DNA from 2 places in the Pseudoalteromonas sp. SWN29 genome. Region 1 is predicted to be linked to the other one. Evidence: predicted binding sites of a transcription regulator. Region 1 holds the regulator's gene; the other holds the start of a gene.

Evidence for each region. Region 1 encodes FliA, which starts transcription of late flagellar genes. Its sites were predicted from a motif close to CTAAAGNTNNNNNNNNNNNNGCCGATA; they were not measured.
Region 2: a site for FliA is predicted at 5,314-5,340, ahead of pomA (flagellar motor protein PomA). Genes of this name have one in related genera too.

The regions. Positions count from the first base shown of each region.
Region 1 is NZ_JADYXE010000003.1:16,719-30,918, forward strand. It holds gene flhB (flagellar biosynthesis protein FlhB) at 1-609, shown strand, start outside; gene flhA (flagellar biosynthesis protein FlhA) at 683-2,794, shown strand; gene flhF (flagellar biosynthesis protein FlhF) at 2,816-4,297, shown strand; gene I6F53_RS01520 (MinD/ParA family ATP-binding protein) at 4,290-5,150, shown strand; gene I6F53_RS01525 (RNA polymerase sigma factor FliA) at 5,177-5,887, shown strand; gene cheY (chemotaxis response regulator CheY) at 5,928-6,311, shown strand; gene I6F53_RS01535 (protein phosphatase CheZ) at 6,329-7,102, shown strand; gene I6F53_RS01540 (chemotaxis protein CheA) at 7,118-9,322, shown strand; gene I6F53_RS01545 (protein-glutamate methylesterase/protein-glutamine glutaminase) at 9,381-10,547, shown strand; gene I6F53_RS01550 (flagellar motor protein) at 10,540-11,304, shown strand; gene I6F53_RS01555 (flagellar motor protein MotB) at 11,306-12,265, shown strand; gene I6F53_RS01560 (ParA family protein) at 12,278-13,048, shown strand; gene I6F53_RS01565 (chemotaxis protein CheW) at 13,052-13,846, shown strand; gene I6F53_RS01570 (chemotaxis protein CheW) at 13,871-14,200, shown strand, end outside.
Region 2 is NZ_JADYXE010000037.1:30,172-47,739, reverse strand. It holds gene I6F53_RS14390 (M20 metallopeptidase family protein) at 1-888, shown strand, start outside; gene I6F53_RS14385 (DNA topoisomerase III) at 913-2,853, opposite strand; gene I6F53_RS14380 (hypothetical protein) at 2,924-3,412, opposite strand; gene I6F53_RS14375 (flagellar motor protein MotB) at 3,564-4,484, opposite strand; gene pomA (flagellar motor protein PomA) at 4,487-5,254, opposite strand; gene I6F53_RS14365 (exodeoxyribonuclease VII small subunit) at 5,575-5,817, shown strand; gene ispA ((2E,6E)-farnesyl diphosphate synthase) at 5,820-6,707, shown strand; gene dxs (1-deoxy-D-xylulose-5-phosphate synthase) at 6,813-8,675, shown strand; gene I6F53_RS14350 (ligand-binding sensor domain-containing diguanylate cyclase) at 8,749-11,835, opposite strand; gene I6F53_RS14345 (phosphatidylglycerophosphatase A family protein) at 11,873-12,358, opposite strand; gene thiL (thiamine-phosphate kinase) at 12,355-13,329, opposite strand; gene nusB (transcription antitermination factor NusB) at 13,376-13,786, opposite strand; gene ribH (6,7-dimethyl-8-ribityllumazine synthase) at 13,802-14,266, opposite strand; gene ribBA (bifunctional 3,4-dihydroxy-2-butanone-4-phosphate synthase/GTP cyclohydrolase II) at 14,367-15,479, opposite strand; gene I6F53_RS14320 (riboflavin synthase) at 15,509-16,162, opposite strand; gene ribD (bifunctional diaminohydroxyphosphoribosylaminopyrimidine deaminase/5-amino-6-(5-phosphoribosylamino)uracil reductase RibD) at 16,190-17,314, opposite strand; gene nrdR (transcriptional regulator NrdR) at 17,317-17,568, opposite strand, start outside.

The sequences.
Region 1 (14,200 bases):
AGTATAGAGCCGGCACCAAATAACATTATTCATGCGTTAGAAATATTAGCATGGATGTTTCTGGCCCTCTCTTGTACGTTGGTTATTATTGCTGCAATAGATGCGCCTTATCAAAGTTATACTCACCATAAGCAACTTAAAATGACGATGCAAGAGGTTAAAGATGAGTATAAAAACTCTGAAGGTGATCCTCAAATAAAAGCGCGTATTAGGCAAACACAACGGCAAATGTCGCAAAACCGCATGATGCAAGATGTCCCTGATGCTGATGTTATTGTTACCAATCCAACTCATTACTCAGTGGCATTAAAATACGATACAGAGCGCGCAGGAGCGCCTATTGTAATTGCGAAAGGTATAGATGAAATGGCGATGCAAATTCGTAAAGTAGCAATAGGTAACGAAGTACCTATTTTAGAATCCCCTATGTTGACGCGAGCGCTTTACCATACAGCTGAAGTAGGAGAGCAAATACCGGATCAGTTATTTACCGCTGTGGCTCAAGTTTTAGCGTATGTATTTCAGCTTAAACGCTTTAATAAAGGGCGCGGAAAACGCCCAACTAAACTTAATAATAAGCTCCCGATCCCCGACGATTATAAGTATTAAAACCGCAAGCCTAGTAACTTGGAATAGTTATTGCTAATTCTACGTAGTGTCAATTTTTTGAAATTGTAGAATTATGAGTTTTAAAGCGGTATTACAACAACTTAACAGAGACAAAAAAGAGTATGGTAAAGGGGTCGGTACTCCTTTGCTTGTACTTGCTGCCTTGGGGATGGTGATTTTACCGTTACCGCCATTTTTACTCGATATTCTTTTCTCATTTAATATTGCCCTCGCATTAGTGGTTTTACTCGTGACTGTTTACACGATGAAGCCAGTCGAGTTTGGTATATTCCCCTCTGTAATACTAATCGCTACAATTATGCGCTTAGCGCTTAACGTTGCAAGTACTCGTGTTGTATTACTTGAAGGCCATAATGGTGGCGACTCTGCAGGTAAAGTAATTGAAGCGTTTGGCTCCGTGGTTATTGGTGGTAACTACGCTGTTGGTTTGGTCGTATTTTTAATCCTGATCATTATTAACTTTGTGGTAATTACTAAAGGTGCGGGGCGTATATCGGAAGTATCTGCACGTTTCACCCTTGATGCAATGCCAGGTAAACAAATGGCCATTGACGCCGATTTAAACGCTGGCTTTATTAGTGCTGAACAAGCGCGTGACCGCCGTGAGGAAGTAACACGCGAGGCCGACTTTTACGGCTCAATGGATGGTGCGAGTAAATTTGTAAAAGGCGATGCCATTGCAGGTATTGTTATATTAATCATCAATATTGTTGGTGGTTTATTTGTAGGGATGATTCAGCACAATATGGGCTTTGGCGATGCCATGGAAGTATATACATTGCTTACCATTGGTGATGGCTTAGTTGCTCAGCTCCCTTCTTTATTGCTTTCTATTGGTACTGCAATTGTTGTAACCCGTCAAAATGAATCGCTCAATATGGGGGATCAATTCAAGAAACAACTTGGTAATGAAAAGTCATTATTTATTGCTTCAGGTATTTTGATCATCATGGGTATTGTGCCTGGCATGCCACATTTTGCTTTTTTAAGTTTAGGTGCGTTACTAGGCTATTTAGCTTACTACACACAGCAAAGTAAATTAAAAGCCGCTGCTGCAGAGGCTGAAGAGGCTGCCAATGGTGGAAGTGCAGCAACGGGTGTTGCAAATAAACAAGAACAAAAAGAACTTGGTTGGGATGACGTTCAGCAGGTTGATGTAATTGGCTTAGAAGTAGGTTACAGATTAATTCCTTTAGTTGACCAATCACAAGGTGGTGAGTTACTTAATCGTATTAAAGGTGTACGTAAAAAGCTTTCCCAAGAACTTGGTTTTTTGGTGCCGCCTGTGCATATTCGCGATAATTTAGAGCTTGACCCTAATGCTTATAGAATAACGTTAATGGGTGTTTCAACCGGTGAGAGCGAGCTTAAACATGGCGACGAGCTAGCGATTAACCCAGGGCAAGTATTTGGTCCAATTAAAGGCGTTGACACTAAAGACCCTGCTTTTGGCCTTGATGCAGTATGGATAAAACCCGATCAAAAAGATGAAGCGCAATCACTCGGTTATACCGTAGTTGATTCTGCTACGGTAGTTGCAACCCATATTAGCCAGTTATTAACTAACAGTGCAGCGTTATTACTAGGACATGAAGAAGTTCAAAACTTGCTTGATATGCTTGCTAAAAGCCATCCTCGTTTAGTGGAAGGACTAGTACCCGATGTATTACCATTAACTGCAATTGTAAAAGTACTGCAAAATTTATTGAATGAAGGGGTGGCTATTCGCGACATGCGAACAATTGTTCAAACCCTTGTTGAATATGGTCCGCGCAGCCAAGACCCTGATGTATTAACGGCTGCAGTGCGTATTTCTCTGCGTAGATTAATTGTTCAAGATGCGGTGGGTATGTCATCAGAAATCCCTGTCATAACCTTGGCGCCTGAGTTGGAACAGATGTTGCATCAGTCATTACAAAATGCAGGTGATGAAGGTGCCGGTATTGAGCCAGGACTTGCAGAGCGACTTCAAGTGTCATTGACACAAGCGCATCAAAATCAAGAAATGGCCGGTGAACCTTCTATATTGCTAACGTCAGGAATGTTACGCACTGTGTTATCTCGTTTTGTTAAGTACACCATTCCAGGATTGAGAGTGATGTCTTATCAAGAGGTACCAGATGAAAGACAGATCAAGATTGTAAGCTCGGTAGGCCAACAATAAGATTTTAACAGGGGTTAAACCATGAAGATTAAACGTTTTTTTGCTAAAGATATGCGCACAGCACTTAAAGAAGTTAAAGATGAGTTAGGTGTTGATGCGGTTATTATGTCAAATAAAAAGCTAGCTAACGGTGTAGAAATTGTAGCGGCAGTTGATTATGACAAAGCAACCCCTAAAGTAGCAGTGCAACCACAACGTACTGCTGAGCCTCGTGCTCAAGCTCCACAGCAAAGTATGCATAATTTTATAAAGCCAGAGCCTCAGCGTGCCAAACCTGAGCCTCAAGCAAAAGTGGCTGACAGCTTACAAGCATTATTAGAGCGTCAATCACCGCGTCCACGTTCTCCTGAACTAGCATCTATGTTTTCACAATCGGGTATTGATACTACTGATAACTATCAAGAACCTGCTGCGCAGCTGCGTACTAAAAATATGTTTGCACGTGATGATGAAGCCCAGGCACGTCCACAAACTCAAGCCGATAGCTTAGGTTTTGATGATTTAGACCGTGACTTTGATGATTTAGATAGCCCGGTAACTGCTCGCCCACAAAATAAAAATAATGAAAGCGAAGAAATGACAACAATGCGTGAAGAAATGAACGCAATTCGTCAATTATTAGAACATCAAGTATCGGGTTTAATGCAGCAAGACATGGCACGTCGCGACCCAACTCGTGCTTGTATGGTTGACCGTTTGGTCGGCATGGGTATTGATAAAGAAGTCGCGCAGCAAATGGCATGTTTTGTACCTGACGATGTATCTCGTCAACAAGGCTGGAAAGCATTGCTAACAATGGTTGAAGATCAAATGCAAACAACCAATAACGAAATACTTCGCCAAGGTGGTGTATATGCGTTAGTGGGTCCAACCGGTGTGGGCAAAACCACCACAGTTGCTAAGCTTGCAGCGTTAGGTGCACAAAAGTATGGCGCTGATAAAGTGGCCTTAATAACCACGGATACATACAGAATTGGTGCTTATGAGCAGCTTGCAACTTACGGCCGTATTATTGGTTGTGGTGTTAAACAAGTTAAAGATGCTAATGAGTTAGCTGAAGTTTTATATCATTTACGAAATAAACGTCTAGTGTTAATTGATACGGCAGGTATGAGCCAACGAGATTTACGCTTAACTGAGCAGTTAAATACGTTAATGCGCAACCAGCGTGTGGACATTCGCAACTACCTGGTACTCAGTGCCACAGCGCAAATGAATGTATTACAAGAAACTGTACGCCACTTTAAAAAAGTACAGTTAAGTGGTTGTATTTTCACCAAGTTAGATGAATCATTAAGTTTGGGTGAGATTATTAGTATTGCGATTCAAAATCGCCTTCCAATAGGGTATCTTACTAACGGACAACGAGTACCAGAAGATATTCGTGTTGCAAATGCTGAAAAACTAGTAAAAAAGGCTGAGCAATTATATTTAAAAAGAACAAAAGCACAACATTCAAGGCATCAAGCAGTGGCGTCAAGTACAGTAGGGATGTATGATTAACACAGTATTAGATCAAGCAAGCGGCCTGCGCAAAATGAGTCAAAACAATAACAACGGCGTTAAAGTTATCGCTGTAACCGGTGGTAAAGGTGGGGTGGGGAAAACAAATGTTTCTCTAAATACCGCTATTGCACTAGGGCAGCAAGGTAATAGAGTACTAGTACTGGATGCTGACCTAGGTTTAGCAAATTGTGATGTGATGCTTGGTTTACGTGTAGAGCGTAATTTATCACATGTTTTGTCTGGTGAATGTGAGCTTGACGAAATTTTAGTTGAAGGTCCTGCTGGTATTAAAATTGTACCCGCTACATCGGGTTCGCAAAGTATGGTTGAGTTATCACCATCGGAGCATGCTGGACTAATTCGTGCGTTTAGCGAATTGAATACCGAATTTGATATTTTAATTGTAGATACAGCCGCTGGTATTTCGGACATGGTGCTGAGCTTTTCGCGCGCAGCACAAGATGTAATGGTTGTAGTGTGCGATGAACCAACATCAATCACAGATGCTTACGCACTTATTAAAGTATTAAGCCGTGAGCATGGCGTTTATAAATTTAAAATTGTTGCCAACATGGTTCGCAGTATGCGTGAAGGCACTGAATTATTTGCAAAGCTATCTAAGGTTACCGATCGCTTTTTAGATGTGTCGATGGAGCTAGTAGCAACGGTTCCTTATGACGAAAATATGCGCAAAGCAACGCGTCGTCAAAAAGTAATAGTAGAGCTCTTTCCTAATTCGCCAGCCGCTCTTGCGTTTAAAACGCTGGCAACAAAAGCAGTTAAATGGCCAATACCAAACCAACCATCTGGGCATTTAGAGTTTTTCATTGAGAAACTAGTAAACGGCTAATTATGACAATATTGGTGAATAGAGCTATGGGATATCAATCAACACAAAACTTAAATGTGATTGTTGAGAAGCATGCATCACTTGTCAAAAAAGTGGCATGTCATCTAATTGCTCGATTACCACCTAGCGTTCAACTTGATGATTTAATTCAATCAGGAATGATAGGTTTAATAGAAGCTTCAAAAAACTTTGATGCAACAAAGGGCGCAAGCTTTGAAACCTTTGCAGGTATTCGTATTCGCGGTGCCATGCTTGATGAAATGCGCCGTGGTGATTGGGCTCCTCGCTCAGTACACCGCAAAAGCCGACAAGTTGCAGAAGCAATTACTGGGCTCGAAAGTAGTCTTAATCGCGAACCAACAGATACAGAAGTTGCTGAAAAACTTGAAATTTCACTCAATGAGTACCATCATATTTTAAATGATGTGAATGCGAGTAAAATATTAGGTATAGAAGACCTTGGTGTTGATGAGGATGTTATTACTCCCGTAGGCCAAGATTTAGCGCAAGATAAACCTTTTAATAATGTTAAAAATGATCGGTTTAATGAGTCTTTGCTAAGTGCAATTAAGTCATTACCAGAGCGTGATGCAATGGTGCTTTCTTTGTACTATAACGATGAAATGAATTTAAAAGAAATAGGACATATACTCGATGTAAGTGAGTCGCGTGTAAGTCAGATACATGGTCAGGCGATGATTAAGCTTAAAGCTAAAATCAATGACTGGATAAATTAGTAGTAAGTAAACAAAGGTTAATACCTCACTGGGGGATGTTTTGGATAAAAACATGAAAATTCTTGTAGTTGATGATTTTTCAACGATGAGACGTATTATAAAAAACCTGTTACGTGATTTAGGTTTCACTAACGTTCAAGAAGCTGATGACGGGTCTACAGCTTTGCCTATGTTGCAAAATCAAGTGTTTGATTTTGTAGTTACTGATTGGAATATGCCTGGAATGCAAGGTATTGACCTTTTAAGAGCAATTCGTGCAGATGATAAGTTAAAGCATATCCCTGTATTAATGGTAACGGCAGAAGCTAAAAAAGAACAAATAATAGCTGCAGCGCAAGCTGGCGTTAATGGTTATATTGTTAAGCCTTTTACGGCTGGAACATTAAAAACTAAGTTAGAAAAAGTATTTGAACGCTTAGGCTAATGATGGGGGAGAGGCTTATGCCAGCACTAGCTGCGCCTCAAATAACGTTAGAACAAGCTCGTCAGCTCGTTGTTTTTTTAGAAAATGATGAGCAAGATAAAGCAAATCAGTTGATTTTAGAGACTGCCTCGCAAGAGCAGTCTGAATTATTTGCTGAAGTTGGAAAGTTGACCCGTCAATTGCACGAAGCCCTTAAAAGTTTTGAGCTTGACACTCGCTTAACTAACATAACGACTGATGCTATTCCAGATGCTAAAAAGCGGCTTAATTATGTTATAGAAATGACAGAAAATGCGGCTAACAAAACAATGGATGCAGTGGAGGCTAGTCTTCCTATAGCCCAGCAATTAGCAGATGAAATATCTCATATCAAACCGACATGGGATCGTTTAATGAGCCGCGAAATTGAGCTTGGTGAGTTTAAACAACTTTGTCACAGTATCGATAAGTTTATGAATAACTCTCATCATAAAACAGATGAGCTTCAAAGCTTGATGACAAATGTACTAATGGCTCAAGACTATCAAGACTTAACAGGCCAAGTTATTCGCCGTGTTATAGAACTTGTTAGGGAAGTAGAAGAAAGCTTACTTCATCTTTTAACAGCGTTTGCTGAGCAAGATGACAGTGACAGCACCGTGAATAAAGTAGAACAACAAAAAATAAAAGAACCAGTTGCCACACAAACTTTAGCAGGTCCTGAAGGCCCTATTATTGATAAAGAATCACGTAATGATGTTGTATCTGATCAAGATGAAGTCGATGATCTTTTATCAAGTTTGGGCTTCTAAGAGGAGAGTAACTGCATGTTTGAAGTCGATGAAGATATTTTACAAGACTTTCTCGTAGAGGCAGGAGAAATCCTAGAGCTTTTATCTGAACAGTTGGTTGAACTGGAAAATAATCCAGAAGATACAGAGTTACTAAACGCTATATTTAGAGGCTTTCACACTGTAAAAGGTGGTGCAGGCTTTTTAGCTATGACAGAACTTGTTGATGCTTGTCATGGTGCTGAAAACGTATTTGATTTATTACGTCAAGGCGTGCGGACGGTCAATTCAGAGTTAATGGATGTTATTTTACAAGCGCTCGACACCATTAATGAAATGTTCGCGACTATCCAAAATAGGGATAAGCCAGAACCTGCAGATCCTGAATTACTTCATACTCTTCATATTTTAGGTCTACCTCCAACAGAAGATGAGCTTAACGGTGTATCTTCGAACAATGAAGTTGAACAACCTCAAAACGAAGTAGTTGATACGCCAATAGTTGATGACGAAGATCCGTTTGCGTTTGATGAACTATTTAGCGGAACGCCTTCGGTTAGCGATGCCGAAATTGATGAAATAACTGAAGACGAATTTGAAAACTTACTGGATGAACTACACGGTAAAGGACAAGGTCCTGCAATTGAGAAGCCAGTAGCAAGCAGCAATGATTTTAATGGTGACATTACTGATGATGAATTTGATAGCTTATTAGATGAGTTACATGGTGTCGGCAGTTTTGGTGATGTTGCTAGTAAAGCACCTGTAGAACCAGCAAAACCAGTCTCAAACACGGTTAATTCATCAGATGATGAAATTAGTGATGACGAGTTTGAAGCACTCCTTGATGAACTTCATGGTAAAGGCACTGCACCTAAATCAATAGAAAGCACGCCTGCTGTGAAACAGCCTAATACACCTGCTGTGAAACAGCCTAATACACCTGCTGCACCAGTTACTAAAGCTAGTGTGCCTGTAAAAAAACCAGAGCCTGCGAAAGCACCTGTTTCTAAACCGGTAGAAAAGCCTGTTGTGAAAGCAGCGCCCGCAGCGGCAAAAAAATCAGCGCCGCCAGCAGCAGAAACTACCGTTCGTGTAGATACAAAACGACTTGACCAAATTATGAATATGGTTGGTGAGTTAGTGCTTGTGCGAAACCGCTTGGTGAGTTTAGCGACTAATTCAGACAGTGAAGCGATGGGTAAAGCTATCTCTAACTTAGATGTAGTGACTGCTGATATTCAAGGTGCAGTAATGCAAACCCGAATGCAGCCAATCAAGAAAGTATTTGGTCGATTCCCTCGCGTTGTTCGCGATTTAGCGCGCAGTTTAAACAAAGACATTGACTTAAAGCTTGTAGGTGAAGAAACCGATTTAGATAAAAACTTGGTGGAAGCACTTGCCGATCCGCTTGTGCATTTAGTTCGAAACTCAGTTGACCATGGTATTGAAATGCCCGCTGTTCGTGAGGCAGCAGGTAAGTCTAGAACAGGTAATGTTACTTTATCAGCGTCCCAAGAAGGCGATCATATTTTGCTAACCATTAAAGATGATGGCGCTGGTATGGATGCTGAAAAGCTGAAAAAAATAGCAATTAGTAAAGGCGTGCTCGATCATGACCAAGCGAGTCGACTTTCTGACACCGAAGCGTATAACTTGATTTTTGCACCCGGCTTTTCTACAAAAGAAGAGATATCTGATATTTCAGGTCGTGGTGTAGGAATGGACGTGGTGAAAACTAAAATCACCCAATTAAACGGTTCAGTAAGTATTCAATCTGAGTTAGGCGTAGGTACTATTTTAGAAATAAAAGTACCACTTACCTTGGCTATATTACCGACCTTAATGGTGATTGTTGGCTCACAAACATTTGCGTTACCACTTGCCGGTGTGAGTGAAATATTCAACTTAGATTTAACTAAGACAAATGTAGTTGATGGGCAATTAACAATTATTGTGCGTAAAAAGGCAATACCGTTATTTTATCTTGAGCACTGGTTAGTAAAAGGCTCAGATCGTTCTCAGCGAAAAGCAAAAGGCCACGTAGTTATTGTCCAAATTGGTACGCAGCAAATAGGTTTTGTTGTTGACTCGCTAATTGGTCAAGAAGAAGTTGTCATTAAACCACTTGATGCATTACTACAAGGCACGCCAGGTATGGCAGGAGCTACAATTACTTCGGATGGTGGCATTGCACTGATTTTAGACGTTCCAAACATGTTAAAACATTACGCAGGCTGATAATAAAGTAGGTATATATTAAATATATACCTACGCATAAATTTAATAAGAGAGCTAAATGGCCGTTAAAGTTTTAGTTGTTGATGATTCAAGCTTTTTTCGCCGCAGGGTAAGCGAAATTCTTGAGCAAGATAGCGACATACACGTTATAGGTTTTGCTGTGAATGGCAGAGAAGCTGTTGAAAAAGCAGCTCAACTACGTCCTGATATGATTACTATGGATGTCGAAATGCCTGTGCTCGACGGTATTAGCGCAGTTAAAGAGATTATGGCGAGTAATCCAACGCCTATTTTGATGTTTTCATCACTCACGCGTGATGGCGCAACTGCAACATTTGATGCGCTAGATGCAGGAGCAATGGATTTTTTACCGAAAAAGTTTGAAGACATTGCACGCAATAACGAAGACGCAATAAAGCTTTTACAAAGTAAAGTGAAAGATATAGGGCGAAGACGTTTACCGCGAACATTTAGAGTTCCAACACCGCCTAAGTCAGTAATTCCAACTAAACCAACAACAAGTTCACTTTCGCAAAGAACAAGCACATTAACGCCTTCCATAAAACAGCCTGATAGAAGCTTTCAAAGAGCAGCCCCTGCAACATCGTCAGGTTTAAATGTTGCCTCAATGCGAGCAAGTACAAAGCAATACCAGCTTGTTGCTATTGGTACGTCTACAGGTGGGCCTGTTGCACTGCAAACTATACTGACTCAATTGCCAGCTAATTTTCCTCACCCTATTTTACTTATTCAGCATATGCCAGCTGCATTTACACCTGCATTCGCAGCGCGCTTAAATGGTCTGTGCCAAATAAAAGTTAAAGAAGCACAGCAAGGTGACCGCTTACAACCTGGAACTGCTTATTTAGCGCCAGGTGGACAGCAGATGATGGTAGAAGGGCGTGGCGCAAATAGAACTCTGCGCGTATTTGAAGATCATAGCGAGAGAATAAGCTATAAACCGAGCGTAGACGTTACTTTTGCAAGTGCAGCCAAAACGTATCAAGGTGATGTACTGGCTATTGTTTTAACAGGAATGGGCGCTGATGGACGTGACGGTGCCAGAATGTTAAAACAAACGGGTGCTACTATTTGGGCGCAGGATGAGAAAAGCTGTGTTGTTTATGGTATGCCTCAAGCCATTGCTAATGCAGGGCTTTCAAGTGAAAGCTTAGCACTGAGCGATGTTGCGGCGCGCATAAAGAGAGAGGTGGGCTGTGGATAAACTCTCAATATTTGGACTATTTGTAGCGCTAGGTGCAATAAGTTTAGGGTATTCTTTAGAAGGAGGCGTTGTTTCTGCTTTATTTAATGGCCCTGCGCTTATTATTGTATTAGGCGGCACGCTTGGCGCAGTTATGTTGCAAACATCAGCAAGTACCTTTAAAAAAATGCTAAATATGAGCTCGTGGGTTTTTGTTGCGCCGCAATACGATATTGAAGACGCAATAGAGCAAGTTAAGCGGTGGTCTCATAAGGCACGTCAAGAAGGTTACTTAGCGCTTGAAAACGAAGCGCTGGCTCACCCAGATGCCTATGCAGCAAAAGGTTTAAGCTTGCTTGTAGATGGCTGCTCAGAGCAAAAACTTCGTGACACACTGGAAATTGACTTGCTGCTAGAACGTGATCGTTTACTTGAAGCTGCGCGTGTTTATGAAGCAATGGGAGGCTACAGTCCCACCATTGGGATTTTAGGCGCCGTGCTTGGTTTAATACAGGCAATGTCGTTTATTACTGACCCGCAAATGCTTGGTGCAGGCGTTGCAACGGCATTTATTGCGACCATTTATGGTGTTGGTTTAGCTAATTTATTGTTTTTACCTATGGCAAATAAGTTAAAGCAGCGTGTAGAGCAAAAAATGCTTTACCATGAAATGTTTGCTGAAGGTATTATCGCAATAAGCGTTGGCGAAAGCCCAGTAAATATAGAATTAAAGCTTGAAGCCTACCGTGTAGAGCGTCCTAATTTAGTGGACGAATAACATGCTACGCCGACGACTTCGTCATTCTGCTCCTAAAAGCCAACATACAGAACGTTGGCTTGTATCGTATGCCGATTACATGACCATTATGTTTGCCTTTTTTGTAGTGCTGTATGCAATAGCAATTAATAAAGAAGAGCAATTTCAAATATTGTCAGACTCCCTCGAACATGTTTTTGATAAATCTGCCCGCCAGCACTCCCAGCAAGGTGAGGGCGTCAATGGTAATGGAATATTGACTGATAGAGTGACACCTGAACAAGAAGTTCTTTACGGCGAAAGTATTTTAAAAGAAGAACAAGGCCCAGAGCTACTCGACGGTCAAAGTGATACAAGTAACATACAACAAAAATATCTAGGAAAGCCTCTCGACAGCTTACTAACTAAATTACAGTCAGCGCTTATTGATGAAATTCGCGATGGAGAAGCTAGTTTAGAGCTTAACCAAGATTGGCTGATTATAGAGCTAAGCTCAGGCATGCTATTTTCAAGTGGTAGCTCAGTGGCACATTCTAGGGCAAAGCAAGTTGTCAAAATTGTTAAAGATATTATTGCTCCAGTAGATAACTATGTAAGAGTTCGTGGCTATACTGATGATGAAAGTATTCGTAATGAAATATTTCGCTCAAATTGGGAGCTCTCTGTAGCTAGAGCCACGTCTATTTTGGTAGAACTTGAAGCATTAGGTATTAATTCTGCCAGAATGGCGATAGAAGGTTATGGCCAATACTCACCTTTTGCAAGTAACGACACAGAGCAAGGGCGAGCAGAGAATCGTAAAGTTGTTATCGCACTTTCTAAGTATGGGCTACCGCCAAAAAAAGATATTGAAAGTGATGAGCAATCTGATGAACCTTTAGTAGCCGAGCCTGAAATTGAATTACCTTCAGATGACGATACAATAAAAATAATTCGTTTGCCCCATGGTGGTATTCGCATAACAACGCGCAATGAACAGTAATTAGGATGTAATGTGAAGATTTGGACTGTCGCTAATCAAAAGGGGGGAGTTGGTAAAACAACGACCGCAGTGAGCCTTGCTGGTATTTTGGCCTTGCAAGGTAAGCGTGTGTTGCTTATAGATACAGACCCCCATGCATCACTCACTTATTACTTTGGCATTGACTCAGAAGATTTAGAAGTCAGTGTGTACGATATTTTTGCACGTGGAACAAGCATGCAAAGTGAAGAAATACTTCAAGCTTTATGCCCATCAACACTTGATAATCTAGATATTTTACCCGCAACAATGGCGATAGCCACGCTTGACAGAAGTATGGGTAATAAAACAGGCATGGGGTTAATACTAAAAAAAGCGCTTGCAAAAATAAGCGAACATTATGATTATGCCATTTTAGATTGCCCTCCGGTTTTAGGAGTGTTGATGGTGAATGCGCTTGCAGCAAGCGAGCGGATTTTAGTGCCAGTGCAAACGGAATTTTTAGCACTTAAAGGCCTTGATAGAATGATGCGTACCATGGAATTAATGCAAACCTCTCAAGCGAAAGATTATCAATATACTATAATTCCTACTATGTACGACAAACGAACTAAAGCATCGTTAGAAGCATATAAAACGCTGCAAAATACATACGGTGATAAAGTTTGGCCTGGTGTAATACCGGTGGATACCAAATTTAGAGATGCAAGCTTTGCACAAAAAGTGCCTGTAGAGTATTGTCCTCGCTCGCGTGGTGTGTACGCATATAAAGCACTACTAGAATATTTAATTGAACAAGGTTAATGAATGAGTAAGCAGTTGTTTGCTAATGAAAAAGTAATGAAACAATACTTAGGGGCTTTGTTATGTGAAGACGAGCCTGTAGATGACCTTGAGCCAGTTGCAAAATTACTTGAGAAAATTCCAGACGATTCACAGCAAGAGCGCATTCATTTAAAACTTAAAGAACAAATTAAAGCGGCAGAAAAAATATTTGATAAAGACTTACTCAATGCTGAAATTGAGCCAATAGTTGAACCAACGTTTGAGGCTGAAGAAGTTAATAAAGCCGCAGATGATGAAGTTACAGATCCTGTAACTACTACAATAGAAAAACCAGAGCCAGAGATTGTAACCAATAGCCAATCTGACTATTTTGATGGTGAGTTTCAGGCGTTATTCTTTGATGTGGCAGGTTTAACCCTTGCAGTACCATTAAAAGCACTCGGCGGTATACATCAATTAGGTGAAGTAAATCATTTGTTTGGTAAGCCAAAGTGGTTTAAAGGGGTTATGCTCAACAGAGAAGAGAAGCTTAATGTTGTTGATACTGCGCGTTGGGTAATGCCAGAAAAGTATGATGATAAATTAGAAGCGTCTTTAAATTATCAATATTTAATTACCTTAGGCGATAGCCAGTGGGGTTTATTGGCTGAAAAGTTGATAAATAATATTACATTGCGTAAAGAAGATGTAAAATGGCGTACAAATAAAAGTAAGCGCCCATGGCTTGCTGGTGTTATAAAAGAAAAAATGTGTGCTTTAATAGACGTAGATAATTTAAATATATTATTAGAGAAAGGCTTAGATAGCCGTCAGTAATAATGACCATTACGGGGTAATAGCATGAATCAAGATAAATTACTGTCAGCTAATAAAAACGCAGATAATAATGATGAAATTTTACAGTGGGTTACGTTTAAGCTAGAAGAAGAAACTTACGGCGTAAATGTAATGCAAGTTCAAGAAATACTGCGTTACACAGAAATAGCCCCTGTACCAGGTGCACCTTCTTATGTGATTGGTATTATTAACTTACGTGGTAACGTTGTAACGGTTATTGATACACGTTCACGTTTTGGTTTGCTACCTGCGGATGCAACTGACAACTCTCGTATCTTAATTATTGAAGCAGAAGAGCAAGTTATTGGTATTTTAGCTGATAGCGTATCTGAA
Region 2 (17,568 bases), on a different contig from region 1:
GAGCAATTAATAGCACACAAAGATCAATGGAAAGGCACTTTGATGATGGTTGCACAGCCTGCCGAAGAAGTGGGCGGTGGTGCTAAAGCAATGCTAAGCGAAGGACTATTTAGTAAATATGAAAAACCTGATCATATAATTGCTTTGCATGTAAGTGCTAGCGTCCCCGCTGGTAAGGTATCAATGAAAAATGAATACACTATGGCAAGTGTAGATTCTGTTGATATTACAATAAAAGGTAAAGGTGGTCATGGTGCTTATCCGCATACAACTATAGACCCTGTGGTTATAGCTGCACGCACTGTACTTGCTCTACAAACAATTACTTCCCGAGAACTGTCACCGCTAGAGCCTTCAGTTATTACGGTTGGTTCTATTCATGGTGGCTCAAAACATAATGTTATTTCGGATGAAGTAAAGTTACAACTCACTCTCAGAAGCTATAACCCCGATGTAAGAAGCGCTCAAATAGCTGCAATAAAACGAATCACGGCAGGTATTGCACAAAGTGCTGGCCTAAATGAATCAAACTACCCTGTAGTATATGTACATGAAGATGAATCTATTCCATCTACTTATAATAACCCTGCACAAACAGACATTGTTAGACAGTCTATCGCAAGCGCAATTGGTGATACTAATGTGCTTGAAACACAAGCTGTAATGGCTGGTGAAGACTTTGGCCTATACGGACGCACCAATGAAAACATCCCTATTACCTTATTTTGGCTAGGTGGTGTAAACCAAGCACAATACGCGGATTCAATAAAAACAGGTGAAATACTCCCTTCCCTACACTCTAGTAAATTTGCACCTGATTACAAAGTTGCAATTCCTACCGGAATAAAAGCAATGAGTAACGCTGCTGTTGCTTTGTTTAACCAATAAAACGTTGTTTTAAATAGCTCAGCGTTAAGTTGCTGCTGAGCTTTTTTTATAACTCGATTTTTTAGACGTTGCTTTTCCACTTCGTTTAGCAAAACGTTTTTTAGCTGAGGTTTTTGGTAACCTTGCGAATGCATTGCTATCGCAGTTTGCTGCTAATTGTACAAACCCATTTAGCTCAGCAAGTAAAGGCTGTAAAAATTGCTGATAACTCATTACTTGCTGCGCGATATCACCTAAGCTCGATTCCCACTTTGCGGTTAAATCAGGACTCGCTAAACCTTGTGGTAATACGCTAATAAGGGCAAGTCCCGTTTCGGTCGCTCTAATTGACTTACCTTCACGTTTTAAAAAGCGCCGCTTGAATAGCAACTCGATTATTCCCGCACGTGTTGCCTCAGTCCCTAAACCATCAGTGTCTTTTAATACTTTTTTAATTTGTGGATCTTTAACATAACGGCTAATGCCCGTCATCGCAGCCAATAATGTAGCGTCGGTAAAATAAGCAGGAGGTGATGTATGCTTTTCGACCACTTCGCCTTGCTCACAAAAAAGAGGCATACCTTTAGTTAAAGGAGGTAACGTAGCTTCATCTTTTAATTCAGACTTACCCATTAATACCTTAAAGCCCAGGCTTACATCTTGTTTTGCATTTGCTTTAAATAATCCGCCAGCGATTGTTATCTCTGCTTTAGTTTCGTTATATATATAGTCGGGATAAAACTGAATTAGGTAATGGCGGCTTATTAATTGATATACCTTCGCTTCGTCACCGTTCAAACTCGCTGACTTTAACTGCTTAGCCGTAGGCACAATGGCATGATGCGCAGCCACTTTTGAATCGTTAAAACATTTACTACGCTTTTTTACATCAGCCCCGTTTACTAATTCACTGCTTTGCCCACCATTAGCACTTATAGCTTTAAAAATAGCTGATGCATCTTGATGGTGATCTTTAGGTAAATAACGATTATCCGAGCGTGGGTAAGTAATTAATTTATGACGTTCGTAAAGTATTTGGCAAATATCCAACACTTTTTGAGCTGGCATACCAAATGCTTTAGCCGCATCTATTTGCAGTGCAGATAGGTTATACGGTAATGGAGCACTTTGTTTTTTTTGTTTTTGGTCAAGTGAAGTAAGCTCAGCACTTTGCTTTGTAATGCGTGAAGCAACATTTTGTGCGAGTGCTTTGTTAAGTATTCGCCCTTCTTCATCTTGATGTGGCTCACATGCTTTACTAGGAACCCACTTAGCTATGAATGGCTGGTTATCTGGAGTAAGTAAATGCGCCAGTACATCGTAAAAAGGCTTAGATACAAAGTGTGCTATTTCGTTATCTCTATTAACAACAAGACCTAAAATAGGGGTTTGTACTCGCCCTACCGAAAGCACATTACCAAACCCTGCTTTTTGCCCAGCTAGTGTGTATGCACGTGTTAAATTCATACCAAATAGCCAATCAGCACGAGAGCGCGCTAAAGCAGATACACTTAACGGAATAAAATCTCGATTAGAACGCATAGTACCCAGTGATTTTTTTACCGCCGATAAGTTTAAATCACTAATGAGTAAACGTTGCGTACTCTGCTTTTTAGCCTGACTTATTTTAGCTTCTTCAATTACTTGATCGACTAGTAGCTGGCCTTCACGGTCTGGATCGCCAGCGTGAATAAGTTGCGAGGCTTGTTTAATTAATTTTTTTAAAACAGTGAGCTGTTTGCGAGTTTTGGTTTTGGCTTTTAACTTCCACTGTTCAGGTATTATAGGTAAGTGTTCAAACTGCCACTTTTTAAAGCGCTCATCGTAATCATCGGGTTCTGCTTGTTCTAGCAAATGTCCAATACACCACGACACACAATCGCCATTAGCGACTTCTATATAACCATCATATTTTTTATGTGGTTTTGGTAACGCATCAGCAATAGCGCGTCCAAGTGAAGGTTTTTCTGCAATGTAGAGTTTCATAGCCTGCTCATCACTGTTTATATAAACAGTAGTCTAGCACAGCTATTTTAAAGGAGGGAACTTTTTGTAACTATTGGCTAGCTGGGCTTTTTTTGTCTTTTGTTAAAATATAAATAAGCGGAAGATAACAAACAACAACGGTGCCTATATTAATAAATGGCAATAAGGTTTTATAAATGTATGTACTATAAGAAAGATCCCATAAATGGCGGTCGACTAATCTAAATAGCTGTAAAATTGGTGCCATAATAACAACCAATTGACCTAATACGCATTGCCATAAATAAACCTTATCTTTTAAACCCAGATATGCGATGAGTGCCATCCAAGCAATATCATTAAAGGCCCAAACAAGGTATCGATAAACATAAATCCCATTATCAAACTCTTTCAAGTAAGGATGAATAATGGTTCCATATAAAAAAAAAGCGGCTGTAATTAAAGCGAAACGCAGGGCCAAATAATCTTTTCTAAAATAAAAGATGAAAATAGCAGGGCTTAAAATAAACACCCAACTAGTATCTAATATCAATATAGTCTTTAAAAACCATTCAGGCATTAGAGTTAATCAAGTTTTTTTTCATCATCGTCATTACCACCGCCATTTCCTGGCATATGACCAAACTTATCGACCTTTTTCATAAACTATTCCGTTACATTTGTTAAAGAAAGCATACTTTATGATAAATAAGTGTGTTTGCCAATAAAAGTTATCTTACATCTATAGGAGCTGACTCTTTTGCTTTACCTTGTAATATAGATATTTCTACTCGGCGATTCCTGCGGCGATCTTCATCGGTGTCATTAGGCACTAATGGCCTTGTTTCAGCTCGACCAACCACCATCATTCGGGTTTTATCAAAGCCTTGAACTTTTTGCAGTTCACTTGCAACGGCTACTGCCCGTTTTGACGATAAATCCCAATTGTTAATATATAACTCATTCGACACCTGAAAATCATCAGTATGGCCAGATACTGTTATTTCACCAGGTACATCTTTTAACAGCACACCAATATCTTGAATTATAGGTTTAAACTTAGGTTGTAAAAATGCACTACCTGAAGGAAATGAACCATTTTCCCTAATTCGAATAATTATTTGCTGCCCTAATGATTCAAGTTCTATTGCGCCATCAATTATTTGCTTTTCAAGCTGTTGTGCAATTTTTTTAACAAGCTCATTAGTTTGTTCCTGATCGGCTGCTGAGGTTGCTTGCTCCGATGATTGTTCTTGAGAAGTACTACGAGACTCGCCACCGCGTTTATCTCCGCGTTGCTCTTGCCTGCCGCCAGCTGAGCTTTCATCGCCAGCCTGAAACTCTAACATTTGTTGAGTCATTTCGACTGTTTGCTGCTGAATGGTTTCTATTGGGGTTGGCTCTGGTTTACCTGGGGTAAACTCCATGGCAATAACAGAGGTCCCTTTAGGGATGTCTTTTACTTCAATTTTATTCTGCACACCAAAAGCAAACTTCATAGAGCCCGCAATTTGTTTAAACTTAAGTACATCCATTTCTGAAAACGCGAGCAAGAGTACAAAAAAGCACATTAACAGTGACATTAAATCGGCAAACGTTCCCATCCATGCAGGTAGACCTGGTGGTGGGCATTTGCACTCTTGATCAGACATAGTTACTCCTCGGTATCTACTTTGCGTTTAGATTCAGCTAAGTAATTTTTCAAAATACCTTCGATTACTTTTGGATTCTGACCATCTTGTATACCTAAAATAGCATCCAAAATTAAACGCTGATTCATAGCTTCCTCATCTTTACGCAGTTCAAGTTTTACCTGAATAGGAATTGCCACTACATTGGCTAAAAACGCGCCATATAAAGTTGTTAATAGTGCTACTGCCATTGCAGGACCAATTGCCTTCGGGTCATCCATGTTAGACAACATTGCAACCAAACCAATTAGAGTACCAATCATGCCCATTGCAGGCCCTATATCAGCTAACGACTTAAATAAACCCGCGCCCAATTCATGGCGAGTCGTAGTTAGAGAAATATCTTTTTGAAGTGTAGCGCGAACTACATCTGCGTCGTGGCCATCAACGAGCATATCGACGCCTTTGCGCATAAAGGGGTTTGGAATTTCAGCTTCTTCGAGTGCTAAAAAACCGCCTTTACGAGCTGAATCAGCAAGTTCTACTGCTTTTTCGATAAGTATTTCTGGCGTTTCGATTTTAAACATAAACGCTTTGGCAACAACTTTACCTATCCCCAAAAATTGCGACATAGTGAAGTTTGATAAAACAATAAAGAGTGAACCACCAAATACAATAACCACAGACGGGGTATTGTAAAACATAGCCATTTCACCGCTACTACTCATAAACATAGACATGACAATTAAGCCAATTGCGCCTAGGATCCCGATTATGGTTGCTAAATCCACATTTCCTCCAGAAGTTTCATGCTTAATGGCCTTATCATAAACTTTTATTATTAACTGCTTATCGGCAACATATTGAATTGCTTAAGCCATTTTTATAAATAAACATAAAAAGCAGCCTTTAGCACTATCTTAGATCAAGTTATAAGGGCTACCTAATTATCAATTGATTTATTAAACCAACAGACCGCTATTAAGGCTTTATTAATGCACTTGAAATATAATTTAACGTTATAAAGGTAAAAAACCAATATCATCCTTTGACCTAGTTTAGCATTCCCCCTAAAATTGACCCTAAATTTATTATGTAAGCTGAAATAAAGATGGCGACTAAAAAACCTGAAAACTTAAGTTTCGAACAAGCACTAGAAGAATTATCTACAATCGTTAGTGACATGGAACAAGGTGACTTATCGCTTGAGCAATCGTTAAAGCAATTTGAGCGTGGAATTGCATTAGCAAGTGCTTCATCAGGGAAATTACAGCAAGCAGAACAAAAAGTATCAATTTTGATGGGGAATGGCGAAAAGTCAGTACTTACAAATTTTGATAATGATATGGAATAGCTGTGAGCATAAAAAATCATATTGAACGTGCTCAAAAAGATGTAGTAGCGACCTTACAACAGCATTTTAACCAGCCTCTAGATACAGAAGAAACGGTAAAGAACGCCACCCAGTATGGATTATTTAATGGCGGTAAAAGATTACGTCCATTTTTAGTTTATGCCACAGGTAAAATGCTCGGCGCAAACCATCAAGACTTAAACGTACTTGCTGCTGCAATTGAGTGTATTCATAGCTATTCGTTAGTCCATGATGACTTACCAGCAATGGATGATGACGACTTACGCCGCGGACGCCCTACTTGTCATATAGAGTTTGGCGAGGCAAATGCAATTTTAGCCGGTGATGCTCTTCAAACTCTTGCTTTTGAGCTTATTGCGAATCACAAATTTGAATGCTCATCGCAAACACAAGTAAAAATGATTGCTACACTTGCCCATGCATCAGGCCTTCAGGGTATGGTTGGCGGACAAGGCCTTGATATAGCAGCAACTGATAAAGTAATTACCGTACAAGAGCTTGAGCGAATACATAAGCTAAAAACCGGGGCTCTAATTAATTGCGCAATTACACTTGGTGCACTGTGCAGTGAAAAGGCTGATCAACAAACCTTAGAAAATTTAAGTGTTTTTGGGTATGCTATAGGGCTAGCATTTCAAGTACACGACGACATTTTAGATGTTGAAGGCGATACAGTTATTTTAGGAAAGCCACAAGGCTCCGATATTGCCGCGAATAAAGCGACATATCCGGCGTTATTAGGTATGCTAGGCGCTAAAGAAAAGGCGCAAAATTTAATACAACAAGCCCATGAAGCGTTAGCAAATATAGATGCTGACACAACACTTCTTGCGTCGCTAGCAAATTACCTAATTGAGCGTGACCACTAATTTTTGCTCATACGTATTGCAATTAGCACTGACATTATTACTCAACATTAATTATCCGTAAAAGCTTTGAATTAATTAATGTTAGCGAAGGATATATATAAAACCATGACACTTGATAGTAGCAAGTATCCATTACTTAATTTGGTTGACGAGCCAGCCCAATTGCGTGACTTAGCGCAAGACAAACTCCCTGCATTTAGCAATGAGCTGCGCGATTATTTACTCAACTCAGTATCGCAAAGTAGCGGTCATCTAGCGTCTGGTTTAGGGACGGTTGAACTAACCGTTGCGCTGCATTATGTTTATAACACTCCAGACGATCGCCTAGTTTGGGATGTGGGTCATCAAGCTTATCCGCATAAAATTCTTACTGGTCGTCGCGAGCAAATGCACACCATTCGCCAAAAAGACGGTTTACACCCTTTTCCTTTTCGCGATGAAAGCCAATACGATACGTTTAGCGTAGGCCATTCAAGCACCTCTATTTCAGCTGCCTTAGGTATGTCTATTGCTGCACAAAAAGAAGGTAAAGGTCGAAAGTCTGTAGCCATTATTGGTGACGGAGCTATAACCGCAGGCATGGCATTTGAAGCGATGAATCATTTAGGTGATGTAAAATCAGACATGCTTATTATTTTAAATGATAACGAAATGTCGATTTCTGAAAATGTTGGCGCATTAACAAATCACTTTGCTCGAATTTTATCAGGTAGCTTTTATACTAACATTCGTGAAGGTAGTAAAAAGTTACTCTCAGGAGTGCCTCCGGTAAAGCAACTTGCCAGTAAAATGGAAGAGCACATTAAAGGCATGATGATCCCGGGTACCTTCTTTGAAGAATTAGGCCTAAATTACATTGGTCCCATTGATGGTCACGATGTAAACATGCTTGTAGATACATTACGTAATATGCGTAATTTAAAAGGCCCACAGCTTTTACATATAAAAACGCAAAAAGGTAAGGGCTATAAACCGGCTGAAGCCGATCCTATTGGCTATCATGGTGTACCAAAATTCGATCCGAGCACAACTAGCCTACCTAAATCTAAACCTAGTGCTGCTACTTTTTCAAAAGTATTCGGCGATTGGTTATGTGATATGGCCGAACAAGACAGCAAGTTAATGGCTATCACGCCTGCAATGCGCGAAGGTTCAGGCATGGTACGTTTTTCTAAAGAGTTTCCAGATCAATACTTTGATGTGGCCATTGCTGAGCAGCATGCGGTTACTTTAGCTGCTGGCTTTGCCTGTGAAGGTTTAAAACCTGTTGTTGCTATTTACTCAAGCTTTTTACAACGTGCGTATGACCAATTAATACATGATGTTGCACTGCAAAACTTACCTGTATTATTTGCCATTGACCGCGCTGGTATTGTGGGAGCCGATGGTGAAACTCACCAAGGTGCGTACGATTTAAGCTTTATGCGCTGCATTCCAAATATGGTAATTATGGCACCAAGCGATACCAACGAGTGCCGTCAAATGCTGTACACCGGCTATAAAGCAAATTGCCCAGTTGCTGTTCGTTACCCTCGCGGTAGTGCAGGTACTGCAGACATTGAAAGCACTATGCAACTGCTTGAAATAGGTAAGGCAGATACAATTAAGAACGGCAGTAAAATTGCCATTTTATCGTTCGGTACATTACTTGAAAATGCACAGCTTGCTGCAGATGAATTAGATGCAACGCTTGTTAATATGCGTTTTATTAAACCACTTGATACCGCACTTTTAAATGAGCTTGCAACTAGCCACGATGTAATTGTTACGCTTGAAGATAATGCGATTGCTGGCGGTGCCGGCTCTGCAGTTAACGAATTCTTAGCAACGCAAAAAGCTGATATTAATATCCTTAACTTAGGTATTCCTGATGAGTTTATTAAACACGGCACCCAAGATGAAATGCACGATGAAATGGGGTTAGGCGAGCAAGGAATATTAACCGCTATTAAAGCGTTTATTAATTAACTTCCTATACATCTAAAGTTGAGCATATTAAAAAAGGAGCCTAGGCTCCTTTTTTAATATCAAATATTGCTGATCAGCGCATCCACACTTTAATATCAGCTAGGCCATTGCTTTGTAAAATACCTAATTGTTGATCAACGTTAGAATTTTGTTCAAACTCAAATGCATCAAGCTGATCATCAAACGTAATATTTGCAACACCATCACCACCGCGCTTTTTAACTTGGTGTAGTGAAATATCAGCTAGGTTAATAGATGTTTCCCAGCTAATTACCTGCCCACCCAAAAGTGGTAATGGATAAAATGACCAACCAATTGATGCCGTGATATTAGTTGTTTTTCCATTTGGTAATTGGAATAAATTAGCCGCTATTACTTTACAAAGATCTGAAGCATAGCTGTCTATTTTATTGCATTTAAAATCACGTAATAATAGTAAAAACTCATCACCACTCCAACGTGCCACATAGTCAGAGCCCTGCGTACGCGAATTTAATAATGCAGCCATTTGCTGTAAGCAGCTATCACCTGCAATTGGGCCATAGGCATCATTGATACGGCTGAAATTATCAAAGTTAATAATTACCAGCACCAGTGACTTGCCTTGTGCCTGCAGCGATTGTGAATTACGTTGAAAGTGTTCAATATCTTTTGGAAGTTGATCAAACAAAAAGCGGCGGCTACGCAGCCCCGTTAGCTCATCTGAGTGACTAACTAATTTAAGCTGTGAATTCACTTGCCCTAATTTATCATTAGCTTGACGAAGCTCTAAGGTACGCTCGGTGATCAAGCCCTCTAATGCTTCTTGTTTTCTACGCTCTTGCGCTCTAAATACCCAAAAAATGAGATAAAAAAGCAAAATAAAGCCACTGGTAATTAAAAGCCTAAAGTAAATAGTTTCGTCAAAGCGCTCAGGCACTACAAAACCGTATTCTACTTCTTGCGCTTTAGTCCAATCTTCACCTTGGCGCTTCGCTTCTAATTGAAACAAAAACGAGCCTGGAGGCAAGTTAGTATAAATAGCTTCACGTCGCGTATTAGCATAGCGCCAGTCACTATCTAAGCCACTTAGTTTATATCTAAATTCAATACTGTTTGGTGCATAGTAATCAATAGCTGTGTAAGTTAGCGTTATATCACGCTCGTCTGTTTCTAATGATGGTTTTTTACCAAGCGCAGCGGTGGTTAAATGACGAAGTGGTGTTGTTATTGTTTCTATTGTTGGCTTTAATGCAAGCACACCAAATAGCTCTACATTTTTAGGTATTTCAACAACACCTTGTAAGCTTGGGTACCAAATAGAATTACCGGTGTCTGCTACCGCATCATGCCCAAGTCCACTACAACATTGATTTGCTTTACCATCGAGTTGACGGTCAAAAGATGAAATTACTTCTTCTACTTTTAAGCTTTTTATCTCTGTTTTAAATTGCTCTACAGGCATTCTGTAAACACCTTTCATGGTGCTTACCCAAACATGCTTTAACTTTTCATCATATTCTAGGCTAAATATAGAACCATACGGTAAACCATTAGCTGCATCGAGTTGACGCCATTGCCCTTGCGTACTTCTGTAAAAAAGCCCATCGTTAAGAGAGCCGATTAAAATACCCACGCCATCTATATGTAGCACGCTAGTTACGTATGCGCTTTCAAGTGTTGTTTGGTCGCCAATTTTTTCAATGCCACGGTCTGTAAAATAATATGCGCCTTTACTAGTACCAATTACACCAAAGTTTGTTTTATCCAACACGTAGGTAATAAACTTACTACCTAAAAATGCGTTATAAGCAAAAGGCGTTAAACCAGCATAGTTTAATCGATATAAACCGCGTCCGGTGCCAATCCAAAACCCGCCTTTACTAGAGCGACTTATTGCAAATACCGGATTATCGCGAAGTGCTCGACCTGGAACGGTATAAAGTGTCTTGTTTTCAAAAACAAATAATCCACGTCCTGTAGCTATATATAATCGTTCACCATCAAATTGTAGATCGTGTACTGACGCGTACCCATATTTACTACTTGGGACTAAATTAATAAAACTTTTATCTAAATCGAAATAACCGATGCCGCTTTTGTTAGCAACCCACAGTTTTCCATCAGGAGCTTGACTGATAGCCATAACAGATTCGGTCATATCTGAAACCGCAGAATGCCTTTCCACTCGCCCTTCATGAGCAAGCCATAAACCTTCACTAAAACTTGCTAACCAAACGTTATTTTTATCATCTCTAAAAATATCAGCAAACCATATACTTTGATCAAGCTGGCTAGGCTCAACCCACTGCCACTCACCGGTTTTATCTCTGAATAATAAACGTCCATAAGTCGAAACCCATAAGCCACCATCGGTATCACTCATAAACTTATAAACGGCTGAGTTATTTGCATTAGGTAAAGGAAAAGGTCTTAGTTCGTCATCTAAATCTAAAAAGTATGCACCTAGCTCAGAGGCTATATACAAATTACCGTTTAAGAATGATAAATCGTGCACTATGGTTTGCGCTAAGCGCTCTGGTAACGATATTTTAGCGGTAAGCTCTAAACGTAGTTTAGAAAAATCTGATGAATTTTTTGTAAGGCGTAATAAATGACGATCGTTAACCAGCCAAATACCTTCAGGAGAGAGTGCCATTTGGCTAACAGAGCCCACAATTTGGGTAATTACTGTAGCATTTACAATAGGTAGGGGACCATTTACTTCAGTGCGTAAATCAACTTGCCCTCTATCTACATAGTATAAGCCGTTGGCCGCAATCCATATACTGCCTTTAGAGTCCTCAAGAATATCTCTTACAGGACCTTTAATATTAAATTCTTGTGCTGCAAATGTGGCAGGGTTAATAACTACCAAGCCACTTTTAGTGCCTACCCATAACAAGCCACTAGAATCGACTAAAAGCTTATTAACAGCGTTACTAGGCAAAAATGGGCTATTTTGCGTGTTGTAGTTTGTAAATGTTGTACCATCAAAACGACTTAAACCAAATTGAGTACCAAGCCACATATATCCTTGCTGGTCTTGTACTACGCTTTTAAGCGACTGTGATGGCAAACCATCTTTTATATTCCATTGCTTAACTACGTAATCAGTAATTGAAGCCCAACTTGGCGTCGCGCACAACATAAGTACACAAACCAGTAAAAATCGCATCATATTGCTGCCACCTAGTTAAACAAATCAAATATAAAAATTAAAAGGGTAATAAACCCGCTTTTATTAACGCTTGTAAACATATAAGCGAAAAAATACCCGCCAGTATATCGTCGGCCATTATACCTAAACCGCCATGCACTCGCTTGTCTAGCATACGGATTGGGCCAGGTTTTGCTATATCAAAAAAGCGAAATAACAAAAAGCCAACGAGTAATGTTTGCCAGCTAAGTGCTGCGCCAATCATGGTAATGTAATAACCTGCCACTTCATCCCATACAATAGCAGGATGGTCATGCACGCCTAAATCATCAGCCGTTTTACCACACGCCCATATACCAAATATGCTGATCACTACAGCAAATACAATTTGCAGCCATAGCGGATAATACATAGTCATAAAAATGAATGGCAGTGCAGCAAAAGTGCCAAATGTACCAGGCGCTTTAGGCGCAAGCCCAGTACCAAAACCCAAACCAAAAAACTGGTGTGGACGCTTTAAATTAAACTTTCGGTTATTGTTCAAACCAGCTCCTTTGCAAAGTGCTCAAAACCTTGCTGCTTAAAATCAAACTTTTCACCGTTGTGTAAAAGTTCAATTTGGCCATCGCCACTCTTAATTTGGCCTATGCATGTTGCATCTACACCATATTGACGCAGTTTTATATCTAGCATACTTTTATTACTATCAGGTACAGTAAAAATTAATTCGTAATCATCACCGTAACTTAGAATAAATGGAAGTTGCTGATTAAAATCAAGGCTTGCTTTCATTGCGTCTGAAGTCGGAATACTTTCAATATTGACCACTGCATTTACTTGCGACATATCAAGTATATGGCTTAAATCAGCGATTAAACCGTCCGATACATCAATAGCCGATGATGCAAGGCCTCGTAACACCTGCCCTGCAGCAACTCGTGGTGTTGGAAAGTCAAAGCGTTTATTTAAGTACTTTAAGTGCTCAGGCTCAATACTTATATCTTGTTTGCGAGACTCAATTGCAAGTCCAGCGTCACCAAGCGGACCCGTAACATAAATCCAATCACCCACTTTTGCGCCACTACGACGAAGTGCAGTACCTTCGGGCACAGTCCCTTTTGCACAAATAGTAATAGTTAATGGGCCTTGCGTGGTATCGCCACCAATGATTTGCACATTAAAGTATTCTGCAATTTCATGCATGCCTTCAGTAAACTCTTCAATCCACTGTGGGTCAATACTTGGCAAGGTTAACGCAACTGAAACCCACGTTGGCTCAGCGCCCATTGCCGCTAAGTCACTTAAATTAACAGCAAGCGCTCTGTGACCTAATGCACGAGGAGAAATATCATCAAAAAAGTGTACGCCAGCAACAAGAGTGTCTGTTGTAACGGCAAGTTGGCAGTTTTGTGGAACGGTTACTAAAGCGCAATCATCCCCTATACCTAGGTTTACATCACGACGGGTGATCCCGCGACCTTTAAAGTAGCGGTTAATTAATTCAAATTCCTTCATACACAAAAAAGCCGGCCTATGCCGGCTCTCCTCTTTAACGGTTTACTTACTTGCGTAAATGCTTAACAGCTTTATCAAGTACACCGTTTACAAATTTATGGCTGTCTTCAGCGCCAAATATTTTGGCCAGCTCAATACCTTCGTTGATAGCAACTTTATAAGGTACATCTTCACGGAACTTAAGCTCATAGCTGCTTAAACGTAAAATTGCGCGCTCAACCATATCTAAGTCATTAAACGGACGTGTTAAATGTGGTGATACAGCTTCGTCTAGTTGCTTATAATTTACAGCAACACCCGTCGCTAAATCTTTAAAGTATTCAACATCAATTTTAGTAACGTCTGTTTCGATCAACATTTGTTGTTCGATATCGGCAATTAAATTGCCACTTATTTGCCAAGAATAAACGGCTTGGAGTGCTAAGATACGTGCTTTACGTCTTGCTGCTGGTTTCACAAAAATTCCTTAAACTTAAATTTTATCTAACACATTAACCATTTCAAGCGCGCCTAAAGCAGCTTCGCCGCCTTTATTGCCCATTTTGGTGCCAGCACGCTCAATTGCTTGTTCAATGCTTTCTGTGGTTAATACGCCAAATGCAACCGGGATATCATACTCAAGTGATACTTGCGCAAGACCTTTGTTTGATTCGCCAGCAACTAGGTCAAAGTGTGGTGTACCACCTCTGATCACTACGCCTAATGCGATGATTGCATCATACTCTTTTTTTGCCGCAACGCGTTTAGCCGCTAAAGGTAATTCTACCGCGCCTGGTACATAAACAACGGTAATGTCGTCATCAGATACGCCACCAGTGCGTTTTAGCTCATCAACAGCACCTGCAAGGAGGCTGCTGCCAATAAAGTCATTAAAACGAGAAATGACAATGGCAAACTTTTTGCCAGGAGCATACTTACTACCTTCAATAATTTTCATTTGATAACCCTAAAAATAAGTTCAAGCGGTTGCGATTGCGCAAAAATTGCTGCGCATCATACCATAAAAATAAAATAATAGCCTAGTTTAAGCGTGATGCTTATTGTGGCTCAATGTAATCAACAACTTCTAAATGAAAGCCCGAAAGTGCATGATACTTTTTAGGACGACTCATTAAACGCATCTGTTTAATTCCCAGATCGGCAAGTATTTGCGAACCTACGCCTACAGTACGAGATGTACCTTTGAATTTACGTGGCGTAACGCTTTCGCCCGCATCAGCTGCTGCAAATGCTTTTACAGTTGCCTCTAACTCTTCAGTGCTTTCTTGCTTACCTAAAATAACTAAAGCACCTTCATTTTTAGCAATATAGGCCATTGCTTCAGAAAGGCCCCAGCTGCGGTCAGCACTTCTGTCTGAAAGTAGGATATCGTTAAAAGTGCTTTGCAAATGTACACGTACATTTGTCGGCTCTTGCTCTTTTATGTCGCCATTAAGCAATACGTAATGTAATTGGCCGTCAATTGTGTCTTTGTAAGTCATTAAATCAAACTCACCGTGAACAGTAGGCAACTTACATTTTGCAACTTGCTCAATTGTCGTTTCATTTAAGTTACGGTATTCAATTAAATCAGCAATAGTACCAATTTTAATATCATGCTCTTTCGCAAAAACTTCTAAATCAGGGCGACGCGCCATGGTGCCGTCAGCATTGAGTATTTCAACAATAACAGATGATGCTTCAAGCCCAGCTAAACGTGCTAAATCACAGCCAGCTTCAGTGTGTCCTGCGCGAGTTAATACGCCACCAGGTTGTGCCATAATTGGAAAAATATGACCAGGCTGAACAATATCAGTTGGAACTGCGCCTTTTGCTATAGCCGCTTGCACTGTACGCGCTCTATCAGCAGCAGAAATACCGGTTGTAACACCTTTTGATGCTTCTATCGACATTGTAAAGTTAGTCGAAAATGCAGCACCATTGTTTTTAACCATTAACGGTAAATCAAGTTGCTCGCAACGATCTTGCGTCATAGTTAAACAAATTAAACCACGGCCATGAGTCGCCATGAAGTTAATCGCTTGTGCGCTAATATGCTCAGCAGCTATTATTAAATCGCCTTCATTTTCTCTATCTTCATCATCCATTAAAATAACCATTTTACCGGCTTTAATATCATCGATGATTTCTTGTGCGCTGTGTAAATTCATAAATTTGCTCGTGTAAGTTATCAGTTTCGTTATTTAATAAAACCCGCTTTTGCGAGTAAGCTCATCGAAATATCAGAGCCCGTTGGTTGCTCTGCACCTTTTATAAGGCGCTCTAAATAACGTGCAATTTGATCGACTTCTAAATTAACTTGAGTACCTACTTTAAAATGAGCAATTGTGGTTTGCTCACTCGTATGTGGGACAATTGTTAATTTGAATTTATTACCTTCTACAGCGTTTACTGTCAGGCTTATACCATCAATACATACCGAACCTTTGTACGGAATGTATTTCATTAAATTTTCGTCGGTTGTAAGCCAATATTCTGTTGCTCTAGCGTTTGCTGTAATACTTGTGATAGTCGCAATGCCATCAACATGGCCAGATACTAAATGACCGCCCAAACGCGAAACCGGTTGCATGGCTTTTTCAAGATTAACCGTTTGCCCTAAAGCATAGTGAGCAAAACCGGTTAAACCAATCGTCTCGGTAGATAAATCAGCACTAAAGCCGTCAATATGTTTATCAACTACGGTTAAGCAAACGCCATTGGTTGCAATGCTGTCGCCTAGCTTTACGTCTTCCATATCAAGGTCAGTACTTTGAATGCGAATAGCTAAGTCGCCCTGTTTTTTTTGTAATAAAGCAATTTTGCCTGTGGCTTCTATTATTCCAGTAAACATAGCGCTACTCTTTTTTATTAAGTGGTTTTAATGAGCTTTTAACGCGGTGATACGTAAATCGTCACCAATGCGCGCACATTCATTAAATGTTAAATCAACGGTGTTTTGCATACTCGTCAATTCAGAAAAATTAACTAAACTGTTTGCATCATGGCCCATTAATTTAGGCGCCAAATAAAAAACAAACTCGTCAACTAAATTAAGCTCTGTCATTTTACCAGCAAGTGTTGCTCCGCTCTCAAGCCAAACATTATTAAACTGCAGTTGCCCAAGCTTTTCTAAAACAGCCTGTAAATCAACTTTACCGTTACTTTCACTTACTTCAATATGCTTTACAAAATGCGGCCATTGCAGTGATTTATCAACCTTATTCGTAAATATTATTACATCACTTTGGATTTTAAATAAAGCAAGATTGGGCGTTAAACGATTCTGTGAATCAATTATAACACGCACGGGCTGGCGAAGCGGTAAATCGGTAGGTAGCGTGCAAGGCAACTCGCTTGGTCGTACATTAAGTTTAGCATCGTCTACTAACACGGTATCGGCACCGGTTAAAATAGCGCAGCTTTGCGCTCGGTATAATTGTACGTCTTGGCGAGCAGCGGGACTTGTGATCCACTTACTTTTCCCATTTTTAAGCGCTGTTTTACCATCTATGCTTGCTGCCATTTTACAGGTCACATAAGGTAAGCCTTGCTCCATTCGCTTAAAAAAACCTAAATTTAATGCACGAGCTTGCGATTCAAGTAACCCATAAGCAACGTCAATACCGGCATCGCTCAGTATTTTAAGACCTTTACCTGCAACTTGTGGATTTGTATCAACCATTGCGGCAATCACTTTTATCACCCCTGCGGCTTTTAAGCCTTCAGCGCACGGTGGCGTACGTCCATAATGACTGCAAGGCTCGAGCGTTACATAAGCAGTTGCACCTTGTGCATTATCGCCAGCTATTGCTAGCGCATTGACTTCAGCGTGACCTTGCCCTGCTAACTGATGAAAACCCTCACCAATTATTTGGTTATTTTTAACTAATACACAGCCAACATTAGGATTAGGCGTGGTAGTAAACCGCCCTTTTTTGGCAAGTTCTATGGCGCGTGCCATATACATTTCGTCATGTTCGGTAAAAATAGTTTGGCTTTGCATTGTTACTCCCCTAAACGGGCAATTTCTTCGCCAAATTCGCGTATGTCTTCAAACGAACGATAAACAGAAGCAAATCTTACGTACGCTACTTTATCGAGTTTTTTAAGTGCTTCCATAATACATTCACCCACCAAATGGCTTGAAATTTCTCGCTCACCCGTTGCGCGTAGTTGTGATTTTATTATATTTACAACTTCATCTACTTGCTCGGTACTCACTGGGCGTTTTTCGAGTGCGCGATTTAAGCCATTTAA